Regions from separate parts of the Turicibacter sp. St.80E1 genome, predicted to be linked through region 1. Evidence: predicted binding sites of a transcription regulator. Region 1 holds the regulator's gene; the other holds the start of a gene.

Region 1 (5,379 bases):
AAGTTAAAAATGCCTTCTTGTGAATAGTTATTTCTTTAGCTTCCATGCCTGTCCTCCTGTAGATAAGATGATTCATTATATGAAAAAACTCTATCTCATATGAGATAGAGTTTTTATTAATCTATTTGTGCTAGTGATTCCCAGGTGTCCATAGCTTCTAAAAGAAGTTCCTCCAATTCTTCAATACGAGATTGGACTAGAGCCGATTTTTGCGAATCTAAGTAAACTTCTTCTTGGAAGAGCTCAGCCTTTTTGTAAGCCAGTTCTTCTTCATACGCATTTATTTTATTTTCAATGTCTTCTAATTGTCGTTTACGTTGTTGTTCTAATCGTCGTTGTTCCTTTTGTTTTTGATAGTCGGTAATGCTATTTGTTGAACTGTTCGCCATTTCATTTTGTTGAGACGCCATTTGTTCATTAATCAGACGTTTCTTTTCGATATAGTCAGAATAGTTTCCTAGATAAGAGACGACCCCATGTGGCGTTACTTCTAAAATACGTGTAGCAATTTTATCGATAAAGTAACGATCATGTGAAATGAAAAAGAGTGTACCTTCATAATCTTCGAGGGAAAGTTCTAACATTTCTTTGCTATCGATATCAAGGTGGTTAGTTGGCTCATCTAAAAGTAAGAAGTTATTTCTTTGGAGCATGAGTTTACATAGGGTAAGACGGACTTTTTCTCCACCCGAGAGTTGGTGCACTGTTTTAAATACATCATCACCGGTGAATAAAAAGTTTCCAAGTAGAGTTCGAATATCTTTTTCTAGTCTATTCGGGAAAACGTTCCAAACCTCATTTAGTACTGTATTATTTGAGGTTAAATTAGCCTGCTCTTGATCAAAGTATCCCATATCAAGGCTTTTTCCGTAGAAAATATCACCTTCTAGTGGTGGAAGATCCCCGGCGATTGTTTTTAAGATTGTAGATTTTCCAATTCCATTGGGTCCGATGAGAGCCACGCGTTCAAGGCGATTGATATGGAAATCCAAATGATCTGAGATTGGCTTATTATCATCATATCCAACGGCTACATTTTCTACCTTGAGAACATCGTTTCCACTACGACGATCGATTTCAAAGGTAATCCCTATAGACTTATCATTTAATTTAGGCATTTCGATTCGTTCCATTTTATCTAGGAGCTTTCTACGCGATTGAGCTCTTTTAGTTGTTGAGGCACGAACTATATTTCGGCTAATAAAGTCTTCCATCTTCGAGATTTCTTTTTGTTGCTTTTCATATTGTTTCATTAAGGCAGCGTAGGAAATGGCCTTTTGATCCATATAGTCTGAGTAATTCCCCTTATACTTTGTACATTTACGGTACTCAATTTCATAGACGGTTGTGGCTATCTGGTCAAGGAAGTATCTATCATGGGAAACAATAACAACAGCACCTGGGTATTTTTTTAAATAACCTTCAAGCCATTCAATGGTATCAATATCTAAATGGTTGGTTGGTTCATCGAGAATTAAAAGATCAGGTTTTTGAAGTAATAATTTAGCGAGTGCTAATCTCGTTTTTTGTCCTCCACTGAGGTTAGAAATTTTTTGGTCGAATCCGATTTCGTTAAATTTAAAACGATTTAAAATATTATTAATTTCTGATTCATAAGTATACCCACTCATTAATTCAAATTGATGGTTTAATTGTTGATATTGATCAATAATTTTTAGATAGTTCTTGCTCGTTGGATCTTCTTCAGCCATTTTTAAACTTAGTGCTTCTAATTGACCTTTAAGCATAATTGTTTTTTGGAAAACCTTTAACATTTCATTATAAATGGTATCATTTGAATTGATATGGCTAGATTGCGCAAAATATCCGAGGATGACGCTTTGCGGCTTATGGATTTCCCCACTATCATAGTCAATTTCATCTGCAATCATTTTTAGTAAGGTAGACTTTCCTGCCCCGTTACGCCCAACAACGGCAATGCGTTCCCCCTTTTTTACCTCAAATTGAACATTTTCAAGAATTGGGGTCCCCGAATAAAGTTTAGTTAGTTTACTTGTTTGTAATAAAATCATTTTGTTTCTCCTTTACTAACTTCTTAGAAGATTCACTCATTTAAGATAATATCTTAAGTATAATGCTTAAATCAGAGATAGGCAACGGAGTGCCTCAAATAATCTTTAAAATTTAACATATAGATGTTTTATTTGTGGATACTATTCACAATGATTTGTTTTCATGTTATTATTTAAATATGATAAAGGAGGTTTTGTATGCTATCAAATATACCAAACGCAACACTTAAACGATTAGCACTTTATCGTCGTTGTTTCGTAGAACTCGATGAGATGAGAGTGAGACGAATTCAATCGGGAGAGTTAAGTCAAAAAATAGGGATTGATTCTGCAACTATCCGACGTGATTTTTCATATTTAGGTGAATTAGGTCGCCAAGGTTATGGATACGAAGTACGTGTGGTATTAGAGGCATTTAATAATTTATTGAAACCAGGTGACGCGCAACGTTGTATTTTGATTGGGGTTGGAAACTTAGGGCGCGCTTTAGTAAAGTATTTTAGTTCGGATAAGTTTAAAAGACGATTATTTAGAACACCTGTTAATTTAGTCGCAGGATTTGATATAGATGAAAGTTTAGTGGGTCAGCATATTGGGGAGTTGCCGATCTATCATTTAGATAATTTATCTTCATACATTGAAGAGAATCATGTAACCTATGTGATTTTAGCGGTTCCACCATTTGTTGCTCAAAAAGTAGCGACTTCATTAGAGGGATTAGGTATTAAAGGAATTCTGAATCTTTCTTCAACTGTTATTAATGTGAGTGAGGATATCCTTGTTCATGAAGTTGATTTAAATATGGAGTTAGAAACGTTATTCTTTTATGTTTTTCAACGCGAACAGCTAAAAAAATAAGTCGAATGAAAAATCTATTCTCATATGAGAATAGATTTTTTCTATAATGGTAAATTGTTGCTATTATTCATAAAAATAGGTATAATTGTGGGCGATGAGAATGTTAGCGGTTGTTAATGGTGATTATTTTGACATCAATTAAGAAGAAGCTAACGTTTTTCATACGATTATTCGAGACGTTGCATCTAAAGGAGAGCGACAGTGGAGGAGAAGATAAGATGAATCAGGCAAGAAAGAGAATGAAGTTTTTAATTTTAGTAACTATGTTTTGCAGTATCCAGGTTATTTTAATGTTAACCCCGCTTGGGTATATTCCTTTAGGACTTGTACGTGCTACAACGATGCATATTCCTGTTATTTTAGCTGGAATTTTGTTAGGCATAAAAGGTGGGGCTATAACAGGTTTAGTTTTTGGGGTAAGTAGTGTCGTTATTAATACATTGACGCCTACGATTACGTCTTTTGTGTTTACTCCTTTTTATTCATTGGGCGATTATAGCGGAAATTTTTGGAGTCTTGTGATTGCGATTGTGCCGCGCGTATTACTGGGTGTTTTAGCTGCGATAATCTATCAATTATTTAAACATAAGGGCAATAAATTATCCGTTATCGGAAGTAGTTTTACGGCATTAGTGTGCACAATTATTCATTCTATTTTAGTATTAGGCATGATTTATGTATTTTTTGGCCCAAGCTATGCGTCGGCAAAGGGTGTTGAAGTTTCAGCATTGTTTGGTTTATTATTAGGTGTTATTACAACAAATAGTTTATTAGAAGCTATTTTAGCGGTGGTTATCGTGGCACCACTAACTAAGGTTTTAGAACCTATAACTAAGAAGGTGATGTAAATGGAAAAAAAAACAGTAGTCATTGGAATCTGTGGGGGGATTGCCGCTTATAAGACTGCACAGTTAGCGAGTAATTTATATAAAAAGGGCTATGATGTCCATGTGATTATGACAAAAAATGCAACGGAGTTTATTACTCCGATGACGTTTGAAACGTTAACGCATAATCGGGTATCAGTAGGAACATTTGATCGAAATTTTCAGTATGACGTTAACCACGTTTCATTGGCTAAACGTGCGGATGTATTTGTCTTAGCACCTGCATCAGCCAATTGTATTGCGAAGATTGCCCATGGAATTGCTGATGATATGTTAACAACAACTTTTTTAGCTGCCAATTGTCCTAAATTAATTGCTCCGGCAATGAATACAGGGATGTTGAATAACCCAATTACTCAACGTAATATCCAGCAATGTAGGGAATTTGGGATGACTATTATTGAATCTGCTAGTGGTTACTTAGCTTGTGGAGATGTCGGAAAAGGTCGCCTGGCAGAAATTGAAGATATTGAGGATGCCATTGAGTGTTTATTGATTAAGGATAAGCCTTTAGCTGGGATTAAGGTTGTTGTGACGGCCGGGCCTACACAGGAGGATATTGATCCTGTACGATTTATAACGAATCATTCTAGTGGTAAAATGGGGTACGCCTTAGCGAGAGCCGCACGTAATTTAGGTGCTGAGGTGACGCTTATAACGGGGCCTACTTCTTTGAGAAAACCTGTTTTTATGACGATTATCGAAGTAAGAACAGCAGATGAAATGTTTCAGGAAGTATCTGGATTAAAAGATCAGTATGATATTTTAATTAAATCTGCCGCAGTCTCTGATTATAGGGCCTCTTTTGTGAATCCACATAAGTTAAAGAAACAAAGTCAACAGACGACACTTGATTTAGTCATGAACAAAGATATTTTATTAGCTATGGGGAAAGAAAAAAAAGATAGCCAAGTGATATGTGGATTTGCAATGGAAACTGAAAATTTAGAAGAAAACGCCACTAAAAAATTGTTAGGTAAAAATGCGGATTTAATCGTTGCCAACCAATTAAATGAAGAATTTGCAGGTTTTAAGGGGGATACAAATGTGGTGACGCTTATTCAAAGAGATGGAATCGTGAAATTGAATAAGATGTCTAAGGAAGCCCTCGGATATGAAATTATGGAACAGTTATTGAAGATTTTAATAAAGAAAAGGGGAACAATATGTTAATCGTTATTGATGTCGGAAATACTAACATTACGTTAGGGGTATATGATAAAGACGATTTAATTGCTACATTTCGTTTAACAACTAAATTACAAAGAACATCTGATGAGTTTGGAATTACGTTATTTTCTTTTCTTCAAACAAAGGATATTAATCCCCAAGCGGTAGAGGCTGTTTTAATTTCGAGTGTAGTTCCTAAAATTATGCATTCATTAACTAATGCTATTCGTAAATATTTTAATATTGAACCAATGATTGTAGGGCCTGGAATTAAGACTGGAATTAGTGTTAGAACGGAAAATCCTCGTGAAGTTGGGGCGGATCGTATTGTAGATATTGCGGCTGCTTATTATATTTATGGAGGCCCTGCGCTTGTTATTGACTTTGGAACTGCCACAACTTATGATTATGTAAATGAGAACGGGGAGTTT
Region 2 (5,379 bases), 480 kb from region 1:
ACATTACATTCTGAAATGCTTGCCGGAATATTAATTTCTTGTTTTAATTCGTTAATTTTACGAATTAAAGCTTCTACTTTTTCTTCATCCGTATTTCCTGTTAATCCTAGATAATCTGCTGCTTTTGCATAACGCTCAATTGCTTGAGGTGTTTCATATTGTGGGAATGTTCCTTGTTTAAATGGTGCATCTGTCGCGTTATATTTAATGACTTCATTAATAAGTAAGGCATTCGCAATTCCATGAGGAATATGGAATCTTGCTCCTAATTTATGTGCCATTGAGTGACATAATCCTAACATTGCATTAGAAAATGCCATTCCTGCCATACATGAAGCATTGGCCATTCTTTCTTTTGCCACCTTCGCCTCAGCTCCTCCATGGTAAGACTCTGGAAGATATTCAAAAACTAATTTTGCAGACTCGAGTGATAATGGAATTGTGTATTCCGTTGCAACAGTCGCTACTAAAGATTCAAGAGCATGTGTTAAAACATCAATCCCTGAAGCTGCACATAACCCTTTTGGCATTGATAACATTAAAGCTGGGTCAACAATGGCCATCGTTGGCGTTAATTCATAATCCGCTAATGGATACTTAATTCCTGTTTCATCATCCGTAATAACGGCAAATGGCGTAACCTCTGATCCAGTCCCTGCTGATGTTGCAATACATACAAGGCTAGATTTTTGTCCCATTTTAGGGAAACGATAAATACGTTTGCGAACATCCATGAAACGCATCGCTAAATCAGCAAAATCTGTTTGTGGGTGTTCATATAAAACCCACATAATTTTAGCGGCATCCATCGCAGATCCTCCACCTAGGGCAATGATTACATCTGGTTGGAAATTAGCCATTGCTTCGGCACCTTTTTTAGCATCTGATAATAATGGATCTGGGTGAACATCAGTAAACATCGTGTATTGAATATTATAACGATCTAACTCATCTGTCACATGTTTCGTATATCCTAAATCAAATAATACTTTATCCGTTACGATGAATGCTCGTTTTTTCCCATCAAATTTTAAATCTTCTAATGCTACTGGTAAGCATCCAAATTTATAGTAAACTTTTGCTGGCACTTTAAACCAAAGCATATTTTCTCTCCTTTTAGCCACTGTCTTAATATTAATTAAATGTTGCGGACCAACGTTTTCTGATACTGAGTTATTTCCCCAAGATCCACAACCTAATGTTAATGATGGGGCTAAAGCAAAGTTGAAGATATCTCCAATTCCTCCGTGTGCCGTCGGTTGATTAATTAAAACAGTTGTTGTACGCATACGTAACATCATTGCTTCAATATCTGCTTTCGCACGTAATTCATCCGCATAAATAGCCGACGTATGTCCTAATCCACTATGGTTCACTAATGTTTCGGCCATTTCTACTGCTTCTTCATGATTTGAAGATTTGTACATTGCTAAAACAACAGACAATTTTTCATGAGCAAAAGGTTCTTCTAAAGAGGTATCCGTTACTTCACCAACTAAGATTTTAGTATCCTTTGGAACTTCAAATCCAGCTAATTCAGCAATTTTATAAGCAGGTTGTCCTACAATTTTAGCATTTAATGCCCCATTGATAATAATCGTACGACGAACTGCCTCTAATTGTTCATCATTTAAAATTAATGCCCTACGTTTTTTAAGTTCCGATTTAACACCTTCATAAATTGCCTCATCAACAATAATTGATTGCTCAGATGCACAAATCACACCGTAATCAAACGTTTTTGAAAGTAGTAAAGAGTTTACTGCCATTGGAACATTACATGTTTTATGGAAAATAACTGGTGTATTTCCTGCACCTACTCCAATAGCTGGCGTTCCTGAAGAGTAAGCTGATTTTACCATTCCTGGACCACCTGTTGCTAAAATCAGATCCACTTCGCGCATTACTGTATTTGTTAATTCAATACTTGGCGCATCAATCCATGCGATTAATCCTTTTGGAGCCCCCGCTGCCTCAATTGTTTCACGAATCACTTGAGCCGTATAATTCGTACAATTTTTTGCACGAGGATGGGCTGAAATAACAATCGCGTTACGCGTTTTAATCGCCATTAAACATTTAAAACATGCTGTTGACGTTGGATTTGTTGTCGGGATGACTGCACCAATTACCCCCACTGGTTCAGCAATTTTTTGAATTCCAAATGATAAGTCCTCTGATAACACTCCACACGTTTTTACATCACGATATTTATTATAGATGTACTCAGATGCATAGTGATTCTTAATGATCTTATCCTCAACTAACCCCATTCCTGTTTCTTCAACTGCCATTTGTGCTAACGGAATGCGCAAATTATTGATTGCCATTGCCGCCTTGTAAAATAATTCGTCTACTTGTTCTTGTGTAAATGTTGCAAACTCACGTTGAGCAGCTCTCATCGTTTCAAGAGTTGACATTAATTCCTCAACATTTGTAATTCTATTTGTCATTCCGACTCCTCCTCAAAATTGTGAATAGATTCACTTTGATTCCTCTTAAGTATACTACATTGTGAATTATTTGTCTAACAAAAACGCGATTTAATTATATTTTTTTCACAAATTAGTAATAATTAGACACTTAGCTTATTACTACGCTCCTTCCATTTTACACTAGAAGAACCTAGCTCAACTTGTTTTTCGTCCGACACTTCATGACTCATTTCCCCCCTTTATTCGCTCCCTCTGTTTAGGTCCTTATTATCCTCTCTTAATGGATGGCTAACCTTATCGCTTTTAAGTAGGTCTCACCATCCTGTAAGAGGCGAGTCATTCTTAAGACGATACTCCCTTTCCATAAACGTTCAACTCGTTATGACCGTCTAGCGGCAAATAAAAAAGGCAAGTCGGAATCCACTCACCTCGTGGATTCTGACTTGCCCGTCTACTCACTCGTATTAAATGAATTTGTCTGCCCTTTTAAAATAAATCATTCAGTGCACATGCTGTATTATCTTCAAGTTCAATCATTTCTCCTGCACTCACTGTAATGATTTCTGTTTGATCAATACATTGTTGTACAAGAGAGTCAAAATCAAAGTTTTGTTCAAATTCCACACACTTTTCAAGCGATGGATTTGTCGCCGGATGTTCAGGAACAAAGACCGTACAACAATCTTCATATGGACGAATTGAGATATCATAAGTATCGATTTTTTTCGCAATTTCAATAATTTCATTTTTATCAAGGGTGGCCACTGGACGAATAATCGGCATATTAGTAACGGCATTAATTGCATACATGCTTGCCAACGTTTGAGACGCTACCTGTCCTAAACTTTCCCCATTTGCTAAAACTAAAATTTCACGTTTTTTGGCAATTCCTTCAGCAATACGATACATCATACGGCGCATAACCGTCATCGTATAACTGCTCGGAATGTTCTCGTAAATCGCGGTTTGTAATTGCGTAAATGGAACGATATGTACATCAATACGACCTTCAGGCGCATAATGTGCATTTTTTTCCATTAAATCAAGAACTTTTTGCTTTGAACGAATAGATGTATAAGGTGGAGAAGCAAAGTGAATGGCCTCTACTTCAACCCCGCGTTTTTGCATTAAATAACCGGCAACAGGACTATCAATTCCTCCTGAAATCATGAGAAGACCTTTCCCGCTAATTCCTACTGGGAACCCACCTAATCCTTTAATATGTTCAGCCATAATAAATGTTCCTTCGCGACGAACCTCTACAAAAACAGTCATATCAGGATGATGCACATCAACACTTAGATGAGACGTATTAATAAGAAGATGAGCACCAACTGCACGTGAAATTTCACCCGATTGCATCGGAAATTGCTTATCTGAACGTTTAGTTTCAACCTTGAATGTTGTTTTAACAGCTGGTTGCTCATTAATGATCTCTAAAGCTAATGCTTTAATCGCATCAATATCATTTTCACAACGTGCCGTCAAACTGTATGATTGTAATCCGAATACTTTATCTAGTTGCTCCGTCACAAGGTCAGGATTTGTCCCATTTAAAATAATATAAAAACGATCACGAGTCACTTCATACTTTAATTGCTTCAAATCACTTAATTTACGTCTAATTATTTTATGTAAGGCATTTTTAAAATACTTACGATTTTTCCCTTTAATCGATAATTCACCATAACGGACTAAAATACGATCATAAATCATTTCATCATTTCCTTCCTCGTCTAAAACTATGATTTTGCTAAGATGATTAATATTTTAATTGAGCGATGACTACTTTTAAAGCTTTAATTAACTGATCGACATCTTCTTTAGTAGAACGATCAGAGAAACTAACTCGCACACTTTCTAAGGCGATGTCTTCACCAATTCCTAGTGCCATCAAAATTCTTGAGGCAGCCGCCGATTTTGAAGAACAAGCGGACTTCGCAGAGATATACACGTCGTATTCTTCAAGCGCATGGACTAACGTTTCCCCTTTAATTGGAACTGCGGCAAAATTAATGATATATGGGGTCTGTTCTTCACGGTTACTATTGATGACAACACCGTCTATTTTTTCTAATTCTTGTATCGCGTAGTCAAAAAGACTTTTAACATGACGATAATTACTATCTAGTGGCTCAATCACTAATCGTAATGCTTTGGCTAAAGAAACAGCTCCAGCAACGTTGATCGTTCCTGAACGAAGGCCATACATTTGATGCCCACCTGTAATTTCTGGAGCTAGAGTTAAATATTGATTCATAATCAAAGCCCCACACCCTTTAACACCGTGAAACTTATGAGCAGACAATGATAATAAGTCAATATTCATTTTATCTATATCCACAGGAATTTTCCCAATACTTTGAACAGCATCCACATGAAACTTAACTTTTGGATACTTTTTAAGTAATTGTCCAATTTCATAAATAGGGAGGATCATTCCCATTTCATTATTGACATGCATACATGAAATTAAAATCGTATCTTCACAAATCGCCTCTTGAATTTGTTGAAGGATCCCCTCTTTCGTTGCCGTAACGTCAATATAAGTGACTCGGAAACCTTCTTGCTCTAATTCCTCAATCGTTTCATGAACTGATGCGTGCTCAATAGGAGTGGTAATAATATGGTTCCCACGTTTTTTGTAAGCATGACAAAACCCACGAATCGCTAAGTTGTTACTTTCTGTTGCTCCAGAATTGAAAATAACCTTATGGTTTTTGGCGTTTAAAAGCGTTAGAACTTGTTTTTCTGCTTGAATAAGAAGTTGTTCGGCTCTCGCCCCAAACGCATGTAATGAACTCGGATTTCCCCAAAAATTTTCATTAACTTTTACAAAGGCTTTTAATACTTCTGGATCGACAGGAGTTGTTGCACTATTATCTAAATAAATCATTTTGATTCTCCTTCCGACATAAACATCTCAGAACCATTTTAAACTTTT

Evidence for each region. Region 1 encodes Rex, which represses fermentation and respiration genes when NADH is low (regulators of the CRP and FNR family bind a similar motif). Its sites were predicted from a motif close to GTGAANNNNTTCAC; they were not measured.
Region 2: adhE (bifunctional acetaldehyde-CoA/alcohol dehydrogenase) is a predicted target of Rex. The motif match lies at 2,474-2,487, and genes of this name have one in related genera.

What each region holds. Positions count from the first base shown of each region.
Region 1 is NZ_AP039386.1:2,098,830-2,104,208, reverse strand. It holds gene AC6I0I_RS10035 (GNAT family N-acetyltransferase) at 1-46, opposite strand, end outside; gene AC6I0I_RS10030 (ABC-F family ATP-binding cassette domain-containing protein) at 117-2,033, opposite strand; gene AC6I0I_RS10025 (redox-sensing transcriptional repressor Rex) at 2,232-2,891, shown strand; gene AC6I0I_RS10020 (ECF transporter S component) at 3,110-3,739, shown strand; gene coaBC (bifunctional phosphopantothenoylcysteine decarboxylase/phosphopantothenate--cysteine ligase CoaBC) at 3,740-4,951, shown strand; gene AC6I0I_RS10010 (type III pantothenate kinase) at 4,945-5,379, shown strand, end outside.
Region 2 is NZ_AP039386.1:1,623,051-1,628,429, forward strand. It holds gene adhE (bifunctional acetaldehyde-CoA/alcohol dehydrogenase) at 1-2,453, opposite strand, end outside; gene thiI (tRNA uracil 4-sulfurtransferase ThiI) at 2,922-4,151, opposite strand; gene AC6I0I_RS07915 (cysteine desulfurase family protein) at 4,198-5,331, opposite strand.